One region of the Vagococcus lutrae genome, then DNA from elsewhere that is predicted to be linked to it. Evidence: riboswitches for the same ligand, from Rfam matches in the RefSeq annotation. Region 1 holds a riboswitch; the other holds the start of a gene.
What was found. Region 1 has a riboswitch for magnesium ahead of M2919_RS00640 (GNAT family N-acetyltransferase). Riboswitches for the same ligand answer to the same signal wherever they lie in the genome.

Region 1 (7,513 bases):
GTTATCCTCCTATCACACTGCCTGTCTATTATAACATGAAGCATGCGAATGTTAGCATGACAATTCTCTAGTCACCCTATATAATAGAAAGAAAGGAGTGATTCTGGTGAAAAAAATAAGATTAACTGTTTATGGCCGCGTTCAAGGAGTTGGTTTTCGTTATATGACTAAATTTGTCGCCGACCAATATGGAATAAAAGGACTCGTTAAAAATCAAGCGGATGGTTCCGTTTATATTGAAGCCAGTGGTAGTCCCGAAAGAATAGCGTTGTTTATTCAAAAAATAAAAGCTTCCCCTACTCCAAGCGGTCGTGTCGATGATTATGAATTAGAATATGACGATACGTTGCCAACTTACTCCTCTTTTAAGGTAACCTATTAAAGACTCTCATAAGGTTCTAACTAATCATTGAAAACTATCTCATTTTCGATTATAGTTATTCTTATGAATAAAATTTAACAAAAGGAAGAACGCAATGAAAAATATGAAAAAATGGCTAATGGCCTCAGGGTTATTCGGTCTCGCTTTAACGTTATCTGGTTGTGTCGATGTTTATAAAACAGGTCCAAATGCTGGACAACCAACTGGGAACGGTTTAATTTACAACTTTTTAGTAAAACCGATGAGTGTGATTATCAACTACTTAGTCGATATCTTTGGTAACTATGGGGTTGCTGTCATCGTTTTAACGATTATCGTCCGTCTCTTATTATTCCCATTAATGCTACATCAGACTAAAAAATCAACCTACATGTCTGAAAAAATGGCGTATCTCAAGCCACAAATGACAGCTATTCAGGAAAAATTAAAAATGGCTACTTCTCCTGAAGAACAAATGGCGGTTAATAAGGAAATGAAAGAACTCTATGCTAAATACGACGTTAGCATGTTTGGTGGTATCGGATGTTTACCTTTACTAATTCAAATGCCAATTTTTACTGCTTTATTCTTCTCAGTCAAATATCCAGTTGGCATTGATATTTCTAATGCGACATTCTTAGGTATCAACTTAAGTCAAACAAGCTTACTGCTGACTATCCTAGCAGGTTTAGCTTACTTATTACAAAGTTTTATTAGTATGATAGGTATTCCTGAAGAACAAAAGAAACAAATGAAAATGATGCTTTATATGTCACCGCTAATGATTACGTTTATTTCTTTCTCATCTCCAGCTGGAGTGACGCTATACTGGGTTGTCGGAGGACTTTTCAGTTGTTTACAATCTCTTTATACAAACTTAATCCAAAAACCAAAAATCAAAGCGGAAATTGAAGAAATGATGCGTTTAAACCCACCAGAGCCAGTTGAACCAATTAAAAATGTTACACCAACTGCTAAACCGGCTACAAAAAAAGTCAATCAACCTGCAAGAAATCGTCCACAAGGAAAAGGACGTAATGCTGGTAAGCAACAACGAAATAAATAAATGATACTTTGTGAAAAAGAACTTGAACATTCAAGTTCTTTTTTGTTTTATTGATTGTCAAACAGATAAAATCATGTTATATTTTAGCTATAACTTAATAGATTTGTTAGGCGAGGCTTCTACACAAACACAGGGTACTGCCCAGAAACGTCGAGAGACGCCAATGGGTAGAACATGAATAGTCGACATAAGGCTTTTCTGAATGTACCTAAAAATTATTACGATAATTTTTTACGTTGTATAGTGCTAAAACTCAACGATTAATCATGATTGATACTATCAACCTTACGTTGCGTTTTTCGTCATGTAAGGTTTTTTTATATTTTAAGGAGGTGGTTGTCATGGACGACGCGAATGGACCCAGTCAGTTGCACACGTATATCAAAACATATGGCAATCATCTAATGGTGGCCGTATCATAGGAGGCTAACATGAAAAAAATAATGAATGTTGTATTATCATTTATGCTCAGTCATCACCTTATCCCTATTACCAAACAGACAACGGATTTTTCGATGTTTCAGTTTTAGTTTTTAAGGTAATGTGAGAAAGGATGATAGATTATGGCAATCAAAATGAAAACAATTCAATGGCAAAGTAAAGAATATTATGAAGGCATTGCTTTACGCAATCAGCATTTGAACCAACCAAGTGGATTAACACTTATCACAGATGCGCCAATTCAAGAAGAGCTTGCCATTCATCTAGCAGCAATTATTGACCAACGCGTGGTTGGGACACTCTTTTTAGATAATACTGACCGTGAGAACACAGCACAAATCAAACAAGTCGCTGTTTCAGACGCTTATCGTGGAATGAAAATTGGCCAGTCATTAATGGCCTATGCCGAATTAATTGCACGCCAACAAGATTACGAAGAAATCTTTTTAACCGCAAGAGAATCAGCTTGGTTATTTTATGAAAAACTGGGCTATGAGTCTAGTGGCAATACATTTATTAAGTCGCAAGGCCTAATTTTAAAGCCTTATATTAAACGGCTACAATAAAAAGCCGCTTGTCCCCTAAAAGGAGACGAGCGGTTTTTTCTATTATTTAATAGGTAGTTGAATTCTAAACACTGTGCCGTGTCCTAAGACACTATCCACTTGAATGGCTCCTCGATAGTTTTCAATGAGTTCTTTCGCAATCGCTAAACCGAGTCCATTGCCGCCCTTATGACGACTTCTTGCCTTATCAACACGATAAAAGCGATTGAACACACGGTCAAGATCTTCTTCGGCAATCCCTTCCCCATAATCCTGAACGGCGATTTCTAGGGTATTCATAGTAGAAGAGACTGAAACATGAATCTCTTTACGGTCTAAAGAGTACTTAACCGCATTATCAAGTAAGATAATTAACACTTGTTCAAAATGATTTCGGTACATTTTGACTTCTTTTTCTTCAGATAAATCATCATCTAATATGAAAATAAACTCTTCGTAAAGTAAAGTAAAGTTATTGACAGTCTGATGAATGACTTCTTTTGCTAATGATGTATCATGTTTGTGTTGAAACTCTACTTGCTCAATACGTGAAAGGTCAAGCATTTCTTGTACAAGACTTTTCATCCTCGTGATTTCTTGTAGTGACGCCTCTAGCGATTCTTCTAAGATTTCAGGGTCATCTTTTCCCCAGCGATTAAGTAGCTTTAAATGCCCTTCAATTATAGCAACAGGTGTACGCAATTCATGTGATACATCTCCAACAAACTGTTGCTGTTGTTCGATAAATTTTTGCATACGATCCATCATGTCATTAAAGACTTCTGCTAAATCTCCAAATTCATCGTGACGATTCATCTCAGGAATACGCACGTCAACTTGCGGGTCATTTTTTATTTGATTGATGATTTCAGTAATTTGTTTTAATGGACGTAAGAAGTAAGTCGACAAGATAAAACCTAGTACAAAACTCACCACTAAGCCAAGTAACACTAACGTCACTAGAGTATTTAATAACTTACGTCTGACTTCATAAACGGAAGATAAATCGTAAAAAAGTTGCACGTAACCCGTTTGTTCGCCTGTTTTTTGAGAAAAAACAGGTTGATACGCGACAAACCCAGATAAGTTCCCCACTTTTTGCTCTTCTATTCTCTTACTATTACTACCAACATAAGGATAACCAGTATTTCGCGTTTCGAAAACGAGTTTTTTATCTAAATTATAAACCGATACACTTAACTCGGGTTGTGACAGTTCTGAAATAAACGTGTTCAATCGAATTAAGTTCGCTTCTAACGTTTGGTCTATCGGCTCAATACTTGGTTGTGAGTTTCCTTCACGCAAATAGTAGGTAGTATTTCGAATTGAAAGCTCATTTTGAGAAGTGCTCAAACGCTTAGTGATATGGTCTAAAGTCATCTCAATATTTTCGCGTTCTTGCTTCACTAAAATAGCAAAACTCGTTTTATAAGTCACTACTGAAAAAATCGTGACAATAACAAAAACAAAAACCGAGGTCATCAGTGTCCATTTAAAGCTAAGACCTATTTTAAAAGGCTGAGACTCCCACCATTCTTTTAAACGTTTCATTAAGATCTCATCACATACCCTGTACCGCGAACGGTTTGGATATAGCTATCTTCACCTGGCACATCAATTTTATTACGGAGATAGCGAATATAAACATCGACCACATTTGTTTCGACTTCTGTTTCATATCCCCATACCTTTTTCAAGAGAACATCACGTGATAAGACGACATTGATGTTTTCCATTAAAGTTAAGAGTAATTCATACTCGCGTTTAGTTAATTCAATCACATCATTATCTCGTCGAACAACACGATTTTCCTTTTCGATTGTTAAATTACGATAAGTTAACGTTGTTTGCTTAGTCACATTACGGTCACCTTCTATATCGATACGGCGTAATAAGGCACGTAAGCGAGCTAACAACTCTTCAATCGCAAAAGGTTTAACGATATAATCATCGGCACCATGGTCTAAACCTGATACACGGTCAATCACTGAATCACGAGCTGTCATCATAATAATGGGTGTTTCCTTCGTTTGACGAATACGACGGCAAACTTCTAAACCATTTAGCTCAGGTAGCATTAAATCTAATAAAATCGCATCCCAATCAGAGCCAAGAGCTGCTTCAAGCCCTGTACGACCATTGTGATGGACTTCTACTTCATATCCTTCATGTTTTAATTCTAACTCAACAAAACGTGCTAAGTTTTTTTCATCTTCTATGATTAAAATTTTACTCATCTTTCATATTTCCTCTCTTCGAAATATAATCTAATACTGTTAGTATTATAACGATAAAATGTGAAAAAAGCTATCATTCTAAGCAAAGAATGATAGCTTTTCCTGAAAATGATTAATTTTGATACCAGTCGTAATGGAACGTGCCTTCTTTATCTTTTCTTTGATATGTATGTGCACCAAAGTAATCACGTTGTGCTTGAATAATATTGGCAGGTAAGTCAGCACTTCGATAAGAGTCATAGTAGGCAATCGCTGAAGAAAATGTCGGGACAGGAACGCCTGCCTGAACAGCCATTGCTACTACTTCGCGGACAGACTGTTGGTAACGTTGTGTAATCTCGTTAAAGTACTCGTCTAACAAAAGATTCGTAAGTTGTGGGTCACGTTCGTAAGCATCTGTGATTTTTTGCAAGAATTTCGCACGGATGATACATCCTGCTCTAAATATCTTAGCAATCTCACCGTATTCTAAATCCCAACCATACTCTTCACTTGCCACACGTAATTGAGCAAAACCTTGTGCATAGCTCATGATTTTACTGAAGTATAGAGCTTGACGTATTTTTTCAACAAATTCTTCTTTATTTCCTTCAAATGCTGAAACTGTTGGAGCCGGAATGATTTTGCTTGCTGCGACACGTTCGTCTTTCATCGCTGAGATATAGCGAGCAAAAACCGATTCTGTAATAAGAGGCAGTGGGACACCTAAGTCTAAAGCACTCTGGCTCGTCCATTTTCCTGTTCCTTTGTTTCCAGCTGCATCCAAAATCACATCGACAATCGGTTTGCCCGTTTCTTCGTCTTTACGAGTTAGAATATCTGCCGTAATTTCCATTAAGTAGCTGTCAAGCTCACCTTTATTCCAATCGGCAAAAATTTCAGCGACTTCTTCTACTGATAAACCAAGTAGACGAGTCATAATATCATAAGATTCAGCAATTAATTGCATATCGCCGTATTCAATACCATTGTGAGCCATTTTAACGTAATGCCCTGCTCCATTAGGCCCAATATATGTTACACATGGTTGACCGTCTTCTTCCGCAATGGCAGCAATCTGTTCAAAGATAGGGGCTACTAATTCATACGCCTCTTTTTGCCCCCCAGGCATAATAGCAGGCCCTTTTAATGCCCCTTCTTCCCCACCAGATACACCTGTTCCGATGAAATTAATGCCTGAATTAGCTAATTCTTCGTTACGACGAATCGTATCTTTGTAGAACGTATTTCCTCCGTCGATTAAAATATCTCCTTTATCTAAATGAGGTAGTAGAGATTGAATCGTTAAATCAGTCGCTTTACCTGCTTGAACCATTAACATAATTTTGCGCGGTTTTTCTAATGATGCCACGAAGTCTTCAATCGTATAAGTCGCAACTAAATTTTTATCATCATGTTCTTTGATAACTTCTTCTGTACGAGCCGCTGTTCGGTTAAAAATAGAAACTGAATATCCTCTACTTTCAATATTCAATGCTAAGTTTTTTCCCATGACCGCCATACCGACGACCCCAATATTTTGTTTTGACATTGTCTTGCCTCCTGTAATTTCTAAATTGACTCTTTATTATTAAGTATAATATACCTTAATTCAGATGTGAACTAAAACAACTTTCAAACGACAAAAAAACTCATTAGACTCCATGGTTGTCTAATGAGTTTCAACATTTCTAATTAAATGTTATTAAGCTTGTACTTCTTTTCCAGCATAATGACCACATTCTGGACATACGTGGTGACTACGTTTCATCTCACCACAGTTTGAACATGTGCTCATACCAGGTACTGATAATTTATAGTGTGTACGACGTTTTGCTTTTTTTGCTTTTGAAGTTCTTCTTGCAGGTACTGCCATTTGAACTACACCTCCTTCAATACTTTTGTTAGTCAATGACTAACATCTATTCCAATCTTACCTGTTATCTGAATCGTTATTATCTAACAAAGCCGATAATTTCGCAAGACGAGGATCTAATTTAGGTTCTTCCTTTGTCGCTTCTTGTTGTTGAAGATAAGAGGCTTCTGAGATAATTTGCCAACCGTCACCAGATGGCATCTCTTTTCCACTTCTTTCTTCATCAGTGAGTATCTGTAGCGGAATGTTTAACAACGTATAATCAATAACAGATTCAACCGCATTTAGCGTGTTCGTTGTTAGTACAATCACGAGTTCATTTCCCTCGATATCGGCATCCCGTTCGTAGATTTCTGATGTCATATATCGTTCATCAATTTCAAAAGATAAAGGAATCTCTGTCGGTTCAAGTGAACGTGTCGACGGTAATGTTAGCGTGCCTTCAACCTTTAAAGACAAAAGATACTCTTCTTCATCAACAGCTAAAAAGCCTTCGACATTAAAAGGTGAGGCAGCTAGAACGCTTGCTTCTCGTTCCATCAACTCTTTTTCAATGACGATTGTTTCTTTAATCGGTAATTGTTGACCTTTAAACTTATTTAATGCTGATAATGCCCATTTCATTTTTCTCACCTCTTAAGCAACAAGAATGATTATACTAGTATTCCTATCGATTGTCAACGATTTTTCCTAGACAGATATCGACAGAAGCACACGTTATTTCTTTAGGATAAGCGACGATTCTTGCCCACCATTTTAATTTCTTTTGATAAAAAGCGCACGCGTTCCATAATACGTTTCGCTTTCAATGGTTCGTCTTCCCCTCTTTGCGTAATGCGCAAATGTTCATTTTCTAACTGTTCCATACTAAAGTTAGAGCTAAAAAATGTTGGAAGCTGCTCTTGCATACGATATTGCAAGATAACCCCTAAGACGTCATCTCGAATCCAACTACTCATCGAATCAGCTCCGATATCATCAATCATGAGAACCGGTGTCTTTTTCACC
Region 2 (7,513 bases), 140 kb from region 1:
CTAAATCTTCACTAATTTCACGCATCTCCACATTTGAATAAAAAGCTTGTTCTAGCTGTTTTCGGGATGCCTCCATCACTAAATCTGTCGAACTTACTAACGACACGGCTAAAAACTCACTCAAATCATTAGCTAACTGTGGGAGTTGCTGGCACTCACTCAAGACATGACGCAAGTTACGATACTCTGAAATATCTTCCATAATAATAATCGCCATTTCTTCATCTACAGCATAAATCTTAGGCGTATAATTAGGGACAACCTCATTTAACCGTTCTAAAGCACGCCCTTCTCGTACGGCTCGTTTAATATCTAATGGACGACCCGACGACCGTAGTAATTTGTCAGCTTGTTTGACAATTAGCCGCCGTTGATTATTTTTATCAGTCACTCGAAAAACATAGTTGATATTTCCGTCACCAATCTCTTCAACCGTGCAATTATCATTCGCAAAATCAGGAAGTGTCTTACTTAAATAAGGCAGAATTGTTTTATCTGTCAATAATTCATGCATGCTATCTCTCCTTCCATACATCTTTACTTAGTTTACCTTGTTCACGGATTAAAAGACAATCCTAAAACAAAAAAAGTTATGCCTTTGCCAATGAATATAGCACATTAGCAAAAGACATAACTTCAATAAAATTAAAGTAATTCTTGATAACGACGAATATAAAGATTTTTCACAACGGTTACCAGCGCGATATACGCGACAATTGTTAACAACAACCAGAAGAAATAACTCGCATTTAATGGCACTAAACCAACCGATTGCCCTATAGAAGTAAAAGGTAGTACCGTACCAATTAAAATACCTAGTGTTGTAATCGTCATGACGATAAAGGAAGCTCGACTTTGTAAGAATGGTATCTTAGGTGTTCGCAATGCATGAATTACTAATGTTTGTGACCACAATGATTCAACGAACAAGCCTGCATGGAAGAAAGCAACGAATAAGCCTGCATGGAAGAAAGCAACGAATAAGACCTGCTTTTCAGGTGATAGACTATGATAACTTCCCCCGAATACTTGTGGTCCGATTAGATAGAATAATAAGAAATAGGTCGTAATATCAAAAATCGAGCTAGTCGGTCCGAGCCATTTCATAAACGAACCAATTGATTTAGCATCCCAATGACGCGGTGATTTTAAATATTCATCATCCATATTATCCCAAGGAATTGAGATGCATGAGATGTCGTAAATCAAGTTAAGAACGAGTAGTTGCAGAGCTGTCATTGGCAGGAATGGTAAGAATATGCTAGCGACTAACACTGAAAAAACATTCCCAAAATTTGAACTGACCGTCATTTTAATATACTTAATAATATTTCCAAAAACCGCACGACCAGATAAAATTCCTTTTTCTAAAATCATTAAATCCTTTTCAAGTAAAATAATGTCTGCCGACTCTTTCGCAATATCAACTGCCGTATCTACTGAAATGCCAACATCCGATGCTTTCATCGCCGGCGCATCATTTATCCCGTCACCTAAAAATCCTACCGTATGTCCATTCTCTTTTAATCCTTTGACGATATCTGTTTTTTGGGCTGGTGAAAGTTTCACAAAAACCGAATGATTCTCTATCGTTTCAAGAAATTTATCAGCAGACATCTCTTGTAAATCACGTCCACTAATAATCGTTTCATTTTCCAATCCTACTTGTTGACAGACTGCTCGTGTCACTCGCTCATTATCACCCGTTAAAACTTTAACGCCGACTTGATGCTCTTTTAATGCCATTAACGCCTGTTTCGTCGTTTCCTTTGGTGGATCTAGGAAAGCAAGATAGCCAATTAACACCATTTCTGATTCATCTGCTATCGAAAACTCTCCGATTGGACGCGGATTAGTCTTTTGTGCCACAGCCACCACACGCAAGCCATCTTCGTTTAATGTATCGACTGTTCGTAAAACTTCTTCTTTAATCGCTGATGAAAGTGGTTTAACTTCACCATTGACTTCAACAAAAGATGAAATCTCTAACATCTCCTCTACCGCGCCTTTAGTAATCATTTGAACTTTATTCTGATTATCTTTCACAACGACACTCATACGTCGACGCTCAAAGTCAAATGGAATCTCATCTACCTTTTCATGATTTAAAGACGAAATGTTTAATTCTTTCGATGCGGCATCGATAATCGCAATATCCATTAAATTCTTTAATCCTGTTTGATGATAACTGTTTAGGTATGCATGTCGCAAAACACGGGCGTCTTCTTGTCCATTAATATCTAAGTGATATTCTAATACAATTTTATCTTGTGTTAACGTCCCAGTTTTGTCCGTACAAAGGACATCCATAGCACCGAAGTTTTGAATGGCATTTAAATCTTTAATAACTGTTCCTTCTTTCGCCATACTTGTAGCACCTTTGACTAAACTTGTCGTCACAATCATTGGTAACATCTCTGGTGTCAATCCGACAGCAATAGACAATCCGAAAAAGAGCGCCTCTACCCAATCCCCTTTTGTTAGACCGTTAATTAAAATAACTGTCGGAGCCATTATTAACATAAAACGAATTAAAAGCCAGGAAACTTCACTAATGCCAACATCAAAACTTGTCAATTCATCTGTTTTAGCAACATCCCGAGCAATTCCACCAAAAATAGTATCATCGCCAACAGCAACCACAATACCTGTCGCCGTACCACTGACAACGTTACTGCCCATATACACCATATTTTGATAATCAGTTTGACTCTCTCTCGCTGAAATATCTACAGGAGCTGTCTTTTCTACCGGATGACTTTCTCCCGTCATAGCCGACTGACTAACAAACAAATCTTTTGCCGCTATAATCCGTATATCCGCTGGAATCATATCTCCCGCAGACAAGTGAACGCGGTCACCTACAACAATTTCTTCAGTAGGGACTTCTATTCTCTCTTGTCCTTTACGTGTGACCGTCGCCGTAACTCTAACTAACGATAAAAGACTCTCCGCTGCTTTTGATGATCTAACTGACTGAAACAATGTCAAACTACCGCTGATTGTTACCATCGTACTGATAATAATAACAGCCGTTAGATCTTTTTCAGCCCCACTTGCCAACCAATAATCAGTCACAAACGAGATAATCGCAAGCACCATTAATATAATCGTAAACGGGGTAAAAAAAGCTTTTCTCACTTTTGTTCCCCAAGATTCTTTTTCGTATTCGGACAAAATATTCGCCCCATATTTACGACGACTATTTTCCACCTCATCTTGTGCCAATCCATTTTGACCGCCTCCTAATTTTCTAGTAAGGCGCGCTACTTCACTTCTTGCTGCAAACTCATAACGCTTATCCATAACTGACAGCGTATTGTTTAATTCTTTCATTCTCATTTTTTTCCCTCGCTCTCCATAAATATAACCGGTCGCACTTTTCTCCATTCATGAACAAAAGGACGCCGAACATTTTGAAGGCGCTAGAAATTATCATCTAATTACCATTTAACTCATCTAACTCGTTGAGTTTTAGCACTATATAACGTAAAAGAATAGCTATTTCTATTCTTTAGCTACTTTGGGAAAAGCCTTACTCGACCATTCCTGTCCTACCCATTGGCGTCTCTGGACGTTTTTGAGCAGTAGCCTGTGTTTATATAGGAGCCTCACCTAACGAAAAGTCCTAGACTTTCTATCGGGTGCTGGATCATCAGTGTCCATTCCTAAACACCTACACGAACAATCTGAATTTTCCATAACATCACCCCTTGTATGCTTTATTTAAAATAAAGACAAAAAAATCTCTTACGTCAAAACCAACGTAAGAGATAAATAGGCATGTTAAAAAAACACGGATCACTTCGTTGAGTTTTGACACTATACAACGTAAAAGAATGTCCATTCTTTAGCTACCTTGGGAAAAGCCTTAAGTCGACTAGTCCTGTCCTACTCATTGGCGTCTCTGGACGTTTTTGAGCAGCAGCCTGTGTTTGTATAGGAGCCTCACCTAACAAATCTTTATTTTATTAACTATAAGCCTACCATTGATGTGATATTTCGTCAACTCTTCATTTTTTTACCACATTTTCAAAGTCTTTTTAATTACAATCTTTAATAATTGAGTGTATAATAAACATATCATACAGGAGGTGTTCAGAATGAAAACAGAAAAAGAAATTAACATGCTGATTGTCGAAGCAAAAAAAGAAGTTGACCGTCTTGAAGAACAACGTCACAAAGATTTAGGTAACTCGATGAACTTCATTCACAATGAAATAGAACTCCAACGCACACTCGCTCAAATCGAAGCTTACGAAGAAACACTTAACTAAACGCTTAGATTATGATTCGAAACAAAACTATGATATACTGTGTAAGATATGAAAAATGTTTAAATACATTATTTTAATTTGTTTTGAAGAAATTTATTCGCACTGGCGTAGTTAAAGAGCTACAAGGATGTCATAGAGGTTAGGGATGACATTGTTTAAACGAGAAAAAGTCAAAATATTGTAACAGTTATTTTAAATATTGATTAGTGAGATAGCCCGCTTCTAAGTGAAGTGGGCTATCGTTCATTTTATCATATTTCTTTAAAAACACCCCTTACTTCCTTTATAATAAAGATAAAGAATAAAGGAGGGATTTTTATGGAAAATAATAAGAAGCCCGTCACTCAAGTCATTATTGATCGTGAAGAGCATCAGCGTTTACATGAGTTTGCAACGACACTTGAAACGATTGCTAAGAAACTTAAAGAAGAAGGGACATTTCACTTTACTGAAGGAAACCACACAACCCCCATTACCCCGTCAGACAATTTAAAAGTGGAATACTCCTATGAAATCAAAGGAGACAAACATTCTTTTGAAATTGAATTTGATTGGTATACAGGTCAAAAAGAACAAGCTGCATTTAAAATTGAATAAGAAAAAAAGAGATGAAATAGTCTTCCCTTATTATTTCATCTCTTTTTCTGTTCTTTAACCCGCGTTAATCAGTAAACTTTCATAAAAATTGTGAAATCCCCTTAAAAAATAACACTTTATGGTATATAATAAGGTTGTTCGTGAAAACACAAACTTAAAAAGGAGAATGATGATGAACAAGAAAGAAAATGTTGTTGGCTTTATATTATTAATTGTCTTATTAATTGCTGGTAAAACAATGCTGGCATCCAATGTATTATTTATTCGTTTGTTATTCGGTTTAGGTCTAGGATATACGTTATCTCGTGCCTATACTGGTTTTGCAGGGAGTGTGAACCGTGCTTATAACACAGGATCAACTAAACTCATGCGAACTCTAATGCTATTATTCTTTTTAACGGCTCTTGCTTCTACAGGTTACTTTTTCTTAGCCGATGCTTCACAATTTGACTTATGGGTCAATCCTATCAACACTGGTCTTATTTTAGGTGGTATTTTATTTGGATTTGGGATGGCTTTCTCTTCTTGTTGTGCATCAGGCGTGTTAACAGACTTAGTAACGGCACTACCTCGAGCAGGCGTCACTTTTATTTTCTTTTGTATGGGCGTCTTTTTAGGATACCCCGTACAAAATTCACAGAGTTGGATTATTAACTCATGGTTTACATCTGAAACTGGAAAAGCACTCGGTACTAACGGTGTCTTCTTACCAGATTTATTTAAAAATGATGGAACAAACGGTTATCTCGGCGCACTTATCCTAACAGGGATTTTTGCCTTAATCGTTGTTGCCCTTTCATTTCTATATGAAAAGAAACGTCGCAACGCCAACACTTACTACGGTGTCTTATCCGAAAGAATGCAAGACGAAGCTCCAAAACTTGATGTTAAAAACTTCAATGTTGCTAATCAAGACACTTACTATCAATTATTCGTTGCACCTTGGTCACTTAAACAAGGCGCTGTCATCCTAACCTTGATTTTCACCGTCATGATGGGCGTGACAAAAACTGGTTGGGGCGCTTCTACTCCTTATGGAATGTGGTTCGGTAAATTCTTAATGTTATTCGGCGTTTCTGCTGACTCATTAGCAGAATTCACCAAAATGGCACCTGAATTTTACTCCAATCCCCTATTGGAAAATGGTGTTAGCGTGCAAAACTTCGGTATTCTTTTTGGTACAATTATCTTTTTATTAACCTCTGGACAATTCAAACGCACATTCATGTCTGAAATGAACCTGACAGGTAAAGAAGCATTATTATATGCTTTAGGTGGTATTTGTATGGGATTCGGAACACGTCTATCTAATGGTTGTAACGTAGGTGCTTTATATACACCTATCGCTAACTTCTCATTATCTGGTTGGATTTTCCTTATTCCGCTTGTTATAGGAGCAATATTAGGAAACAAATTCTCAGACAAATGGTATGGAAAATAATTAACTAATTAAATAGCTATTCTCATCTTTTTCACGAACAATCCCCCCTACGTTGGACATAATGCCCATCGTAGGGGGGATTTTGATATGTGAGATGAAACGAAACTAGCCCCCGATATTCTTATTACTTTTTTGTTTTTATTTGGTATAATTAGTTATATATATTATGCAAAAAATATTTACACATGAACTTAAAATGATAATTTTTTTCTTTGAATAACAAAATGGTAAATATTAAGGAGCTTTATTTTTATAAAGCAATCAATCATCAAAAGGCATAATTTTTCGATTGGGGGAATCACTTCATGAAGTGGATTGTATTGTTATTTTTATTAGCATTTGTTTTACACTACCCATTGCAAACACTAACTATTGTTGCTTTCATTGTTTCTATAAACTTATTCCTACATAAACGAGAAGAAAAAAACTCTTTAAAAACTGAGATAAATGAAACTCATACAAATACAGATAATTCAAATACAAATGATTTAATGATTTACAATTCAGCCCAAAATGAAACTGTTAATTATCATGGTTCCAAATCAATTAATAGTTTTGATGGATTAGAAATAGGAGAAATCATATTAATGGATTGGTTAGAAAACAAAAAACAAACCGATCTTCCTCCTGATTACTTTTCTATTTTTTACGAAATTAATTATAATATGAGTATTAATAAACTTGCTTCAAACAACTATATAAGAACATCAACCCCATCTGAAAGTCTGTATTCTCTTAAAATCAAAGATTTAAAAGAAATATTAAAAAATAACTCTTTAAAAGTATCTGGAAAAAAAGCCGAGCTAATAAAAAGAATTCAAGATAATGTTGAAGAATATTTATATGCAAATACAGTACCTAAATGTTGGTCTTTAACAAATCAGGGGGAAAAAATAATAGAAAAATATCATTTATTAATTTGGGCTCATAAAAATAGATCCCATGATACTTGTGTCACTCCTTATTCAGTCGTTCCTTACTTAGATTCCAATCTAGGTCCTGAAGAAATTGCTTACAATATCTCTAAAAAATCATTTATCAAAAACTTAAAAGATTTTAAATATGGTATGGCAACAAATGATTTAATGTACCAACATAGACTATTACTCAGTGAAAGTAAATTAGAGGAAGCTCTTTATTGTGTTATGTTTGCCCTTATTCTTCAATTAACGGGAATAGGTAACTCAGATAAAGATTA

Region 2: it holds a riboswitch for magnesium, as region 1 does, so the genes downstream of both, mgtA (magnesium-translocating P-type ATPase) here and M2919_RS00640 (GNAT family N-acetyltransferase) in region 1, are expected to answer to the same signal.

What each region holds. Positions count from the first base shown of each region.
Region 1 covers NZ_CP097017.1:120,353-127,865, reverse strand. Annotated here, with positions in the region: gene M2919_RS00650 (acylphosphatase) at 107-382, shown strand; gene yidC (membrane protein insertase YidC) at 477-1,427, shown strand; M-box (ykoK) riboswitch at 1,523-1,699, shown strand; gene M2919_RS00640 (GNAT family N-acetyltransferase) at 1,991-2,434, shown strand; gene M2919_RS00635 (HAMP domain-containing histidine kinase) at 2,477-3,964, opposite strand; gene M2919_RS00630 (response regulator transcription factor) at 3,964-4,650, opposite strand; gene gndA (NADP-dependent phosphogluconate dehydrogenase) at 4,763-6,181, opposite strand; gene rpmF (50S ribosomal protein L32) at 6,335-6,505, opposite strand; gene M2919_RS00615 (YceD family protein) at 6,563-7,129, opposite strand; gene dnaI (primosomal protein DnaI) at 7,231-7,513, opposite strand, start outside.
Region 2 covers NZ_CP097017.1:264,557-272,069, reverse strand. Annotated here, with positions in the region: gene mtnK (S-methyl-5-thioribose kinase) at 1-514, opposite strand, end outside; gene mgtA (magnesium-translocating P-type ATPase) at 646-3,336, opposite strand; M-box (ykoK) riboswitch at 3,453-3,630, opposite strand; M-box (ykoK) riboswitch at 3,795-3,967, opposite strand; gene M2919_RS01295 (hypothetical protein) at 4,104-4,277, shown strand; gene M2919_RS01290 (amphi-Trp domain-containing protein) at 4,596-4,874, shown strand; gene M2919_RS01285 (YeeE/YedE family protein) at 5,047-6,315, shown strand; gene M2919_RS01280 (SAP domain-containing protein) at 6,621-7,513, shown strand, end outside.